Regions from separate parts of the Lysinibacillus sp. EB106-09-02-XG168 genome, predicted to be linked through region 1. Evidence: a T-box and tRNA genes for the amino acid it is inferred to sense, from the RefSeq annotation. Region 1 holds a T-box; the other holds one or more tRNA genes.
What was found. A T-box is a leader RNA that pairs with one kind of tRNA and senses whether it is charged. The one in region 1 lies ahead of tyrS (tyrosine--tRNA ligase), so its partner is inferred to be a tRNA-Tyr.

Region 1 (2,468 bases):
GTTTAAGTAGGCCTCTAATATTTCTTCCTTTTTCATAAAGTGCTCTAAACGCATCGCAAGTAGAAGTTCTTTTGCTTTTCGTTCATAAGATACTTCGTTTGTTAATACTTGGTTTTTAATAAGCTGCTGTGTTAGTGTAGAACCACCTGTTTGTGTAGAAGAGTTGGTTACGTCTTGAAGTAACCCGCGGATGACGGCTTTCGGAACTATTCCGTTATGTTCACGGAAATACTCGTCCTCTGTCGCTAATACCGCATTAACAACATCAGGTGAGACAGCGTTTAATGTTGTTACTCGACGGTCTAAATCTGTACGTAATTTTCCGATATAAATATCGTTGGCAAAATAAATCTCACTTGTTGAATCATAGTTGAAAATTTCTTTTCGTAATTCTTCCTTAGAGCGTAGTGGCTCTTCTTTTACAAGTGAAGCAAAATAGCCAGCGCCAACTGAACCGGCAAATACAGTGCCTACCAATGCAAAGACTAAAAATAGTAAAAATAAGTTCCAGGCAACACTTCCTGAAATACGTAATTTCTTCATCCATTTTTGTTGAATTAATTCATCGATCTTTGCATTGATTTTCTCAATCCAATCTTTCAATGTATCGACCTCCTAAAATCTTGTTTATTATAGCACATATTGATTTAGGTCGAACATAATTATTGACAATGAAAAAGAATCGTTTAGAATAATGCTTATAGTTTTCTAGCGAAGAAGAGCTTGCAGTAGTGTCTATATTCCCTGTATAGAGAGCCAGCGGTTGGTGAAAGCTGGTCATAATGTAGAGACGAATTACGTGCTTGGAGCTTAGACGTGCGCGCCTGCGATAAAGGCGGTTGAATGAAGAGGAAGATGGATGACATCTTCAAGCTGGGTGGTACCGCGTTAGTTTATAACGTCCCTGCATGCAATATTTTGCGTGTAGGGACTGTTTTGTTTCTCCCTACACGGAATTATTAAACACTTAGGAGGAATAAAAATGACGAACGATTTATTACAAGACTTAGAATGGCGCGGATTGTTATACCAACAAACTGATGCTGAAGGTATGGCCAAATTATTAGATGAGCAATCTGTATCTTTATACTGCGGTGTTGATCCAACTGCGGATTCTATGCATATTGGACATATTGTGCCTCTTTTAACGCTACGTCGATTCCAAAAAGCGGGCCACCGTCCAATTTTATTAGTTGGTGGTGCGACAGGGATGATTGGAGATCCATCTGGACGCTCTGAAGAACGCCAATTACAAACTGTTGAGCAAATTGATAAAAATGTTCAAGGTATCCGTAGCCAATTAGAGCGTATTTTTGAATTTGCAGAAGATGGAAATGGTGCTCAGTTAGTGAATAACCGTGACTGGATTGGCAATATAAATACGATTGAGTTTTTACGTGATTATGGGAAATTAATTAACGTGAACTACATGTTAGCAAAAGATACAATTGCATCACGCCTTGATACAGGGATTTCATTTACTGAGTTTGCGTATACATTAATTCAAGGTATTGATTACAATCATTTATACAACCATTACAACTGTCGCATTCAAGTTGGTGGCTCTGATCAGTGGGGGAATATTACAACTGGTTTAGAAGTTATTCGCAAAACACATGAGGAAGAGACAAAAGCTTTTGGTATTACAATTCCGTTAGTAACGAAAGCAGACGGTACGAAATTTGGTAAAACAGCAGGTGGCGCTGTATGGTTAGATAGTAAGAAAACATCTCCATATGAGTTCTACCAATTCTGGATTAACGCTGCGGATGCTGATGTTGTAAAATACTTAAAAATCTTCACATTCCTTTCTCGTGAAGAAATTGAAGCTTTAGCAGTATCTGTAGAAGAGGAACCACATTTACGTAAGGCGCAAAAAGCACTAGCTGAAGAAATGACTCGCTTAGTTCATGGTCAAGAAGCGTTAGACCAAGCGATCCGCATTACAGCTGCTTTATTCTCAGGTGACTTAAAAGCACTTTCTGCTGATGAAATGAAGGATGCGTTTAAAGATGTTCCTTCTATTGAAATGGCGAAAGAAGATAAAAATATCGTGGAATTACTTGTGGAAGCAGGTATTTCTCCTTCAAAACGTCAAGCGCGTGAAGACGTAACGAATGGTGCGATCAGCGTGAACGGCGAAAAGGTCACTGAATTAGAATATGTCATCGATAGCAAAGATCGTTTAGAAGATGCATTCAGCATTGTTCGTCGCGGCAAGAAAAAATACCATATGGTGAAGTTTGTTTAATCCGAACTCACACGTCAAACATCCCCTCGATATTCGAGGGGATGTTTCTTTTGGTTAAAAAATGGTCAAGGAAATCTTTATCCTTCCCTATGGGCGAACGTTGAGATGCTAACTTAGCTTTGCATGCGCTGATGCTCGTTTTATCACTATAAATTAGTAACATGCCAGAAAATACACGCTAAATAAATTGGTTGATTGGAGTGGAGGCTGGACGCTG
Region 2 (2,468 bases), 980 kb from region 1:
CAATTTGCGAAGTAGATGTAAATAAAGGAAGTGAGTTTATGACCAATTTGATGAAATATCCAAGAAGCTTTCATTTGCCGTGGAGTAGAGGGTATACACATGATGATAAGGTTGCTAAAAATGTTGATCATTTTATTGGAAAAGAGGTTGTTGTAACCGAAAAATTAGATGGGGAAGGAACAACACTGTATCAAAACTATATGCATGCTAGAAGCTTAAATTCAGGAGATCATCCATCTAGGCATTGGGTAAAAACGTTTCATGCTACATTTGCATTCCAAATTCCAGAAGCGTGGAGATTATGCGGTGAAAACGTTTATGCCAAGCACTCCATTTACTACAATGAATTAACTAGTTACTTTTATTTATTTAGTATTTGGGACGAAAAAAATATTTGTTTAAGCTGGGATGAGACAGCCCATTATGCAGCTAAACTAGGGATTGAAACGGCGCCTGTATTATATCGGGGCATTTTCGATGAAGAAAAAATAAAGAAGACGTTTACAGGAAAATCACTTCTTGGGGGTGAGCAGGAAGGGTATGTTATTAGAAATGCGGCTTCCTTCCATTATGATGATTTTCGATATAATCTAGGGAAATTTGTGAGACAGAATCATGTTCGAACTAGCGAACATTGGTTAAACGAAGAAGTGATACCTAATCAATTGAAATAAGTGGGTATACCTACTAAAAGAAAAAGGACTGAGAAAAATGTAATTCTTTAATTTGAAATCATTAAAAAATAATGTATATGAGGAAGAATGCAGTGGTTGCATGTCCCTTTATAAAATAGGGATTTATAGGTTCGATTCCTGTCATCCTCACTAAATGAAATAATAGAAAAATAAGGTTTTTGGACATAGTGTCGACATTGAAGCATGTCCACTATATAAAAATGAACGCCCAAGCGAAAATGGGCGTTCATTTTTTGTAGCGTTTTATTTTGTGTAGTTATCAAAATAACCTTGGATATAAATCATCGGTGTTCCTTTGTCGCCTGAACCTGAAGTTAAATCTGAAAGAGAGCCGATTAAGTCTGTTAAACGACGAGGCGTTGTACCTTGGGCGGCCATTTGCCCAGTTAAATCTTCATCTTTGTTTTGGATATACTCTGAAATTGCTGCTTTTAATTCTTCGCCGCGAAGTTCCGCAAAATCGTTATCCGCTAAGTATTTTAGTTTTACTTCGTTTGGTGTGCCGTCTAATCCAGCTGTGAAAGCTGGAGAAACAACAGGGTCAGCTAACTCCCAAATCTTGCCCACAGGATCTTTAAAAGCACCATCACCGTAAACCATTACTTCAACTGTTTTACCAGTAGCTTCTTTGATCTTTGCTTGGATGCCATCAACGATTGGTTGGCAAGTATGTGGGAATAATTTTACGCTATCTTCAGTAGCTTTATTTGAACCAAGTAGACCATATTCCGCATTAAAGCCGGAGTCGTTATTAGGCTCAGATAAAATATTATCAAGACTGTATACTTTTTCAGCACCATTTGCCGTTAAAATACGTTTTGTACGTAAGCGTGTATGAATATCACATGTTAAAACGCTCTTCGTAAAATCTAAAATTGTTTTTGGGTTGTTTGAAAAGATAACTTCACAAGATGCGCCTTCAGCTTCGATTAGTTCTTTATAATATTCAATATAATCTACGCCTGTAAATGTATGTTTTTTATAGCCGAAATGCTCACGGAATTCAGCCTCAGTTAAAGTATCTGTCCAAGGATTTATCCCTTTTACATCTAGCTCATCAATATCAACTAGGTGGTTCCCAACTTCGTCAGATGGATAGCTAAGCATAAGAACAACTTTTTTAACGCCCTTTGCAATACCGCGTAAGCAGTTAGCGAAGCGATTGCGGCTTAGGATTGGAAAGATAACACCAACAGTATCAGCACCAAATTTAGCAGCTACGTCCGCTGCGATGTCATCGATGGATGCATAGTTACCTTGTGCACGCGCTACGACAGATTCTGTTACTGTGACGATGTCACGATCTTCAATTGAATAGCCTTCAGTCTTTGCTGCGTTTAATACTGTATCAACAACAATTTGCTCAATATTATCGCCTTCGTTAATAATCGGACCACGAAGACCTCTTACTACTGTACCAACTACACGTTCCAAAATAATCTCTCCTTATTAATAGATCAATGTATGATTAATAGTTATGCCTTGGCATAATTGCGTCTGGAACCGGCTGTGTTGCACAAAAAATCCTTGCCGATTCTTTTTCGCCTACTGAAAAAAGTTAAATATTGTGAAATTAAATCAATATGGTTTTACTATACGCCTCTTTAGTGATATAAGTAAAATTAATAGTTCGTATAATAGCTATAAGAGGTGCTTATATGATAGGGAAATTAGATTTATATCGCGTTTTTAGTATAGTTGCTAAAAATAATAGCTTTTCAAGTGCTGCTAAAGATTTATATATGACTCAACCAGCTGTTAGCCAAGCTATGA

Region 2: it has a tRNA-Tyr gene. The T-box ahead of tyrS (tyrosine--tRNA ligase) is inferred to sense a tRNA for this amino acid. The anticodon was not compared.

What each region holds. Positions count from the first base shown of each region.
Region 1 covers NZ_JBYTDN010000003.1:3,725,539-3,728,006, reverse strand. The annotation lists gene AC3WSO_RS18930 (transglycosylase domain-containing protein) at 1-603, opposite strand, end outside; T-box leader at 706-909, shown strand; gene tyrS (tyrosine--tRNA ligase) at 983-2,251, shown strand.
Region 2 covers NZ_JBYTDN010000003.1:4,708,191-4,710,658, reverse strand. The annotation lists gene AC3WSO_RS23900 (AAA family ATPase) at 1-15, shown strand, start outside; gene AC3WSO_RS23895 (RNA ligase family protein) at 39-674, shown strand; tRNA gene AC3WSO_RS23890 (tRNA-Tyr) at 754-824, shown strand; gene AC3WSO_RS23885 (coenzyme F420-0:L-glutamate ligase) at 939-2,129, opposite strand; gene AC3WSO_RS23880 (LysR family transcriptional regulator) at 2,354-2,468, shown strand, end outside.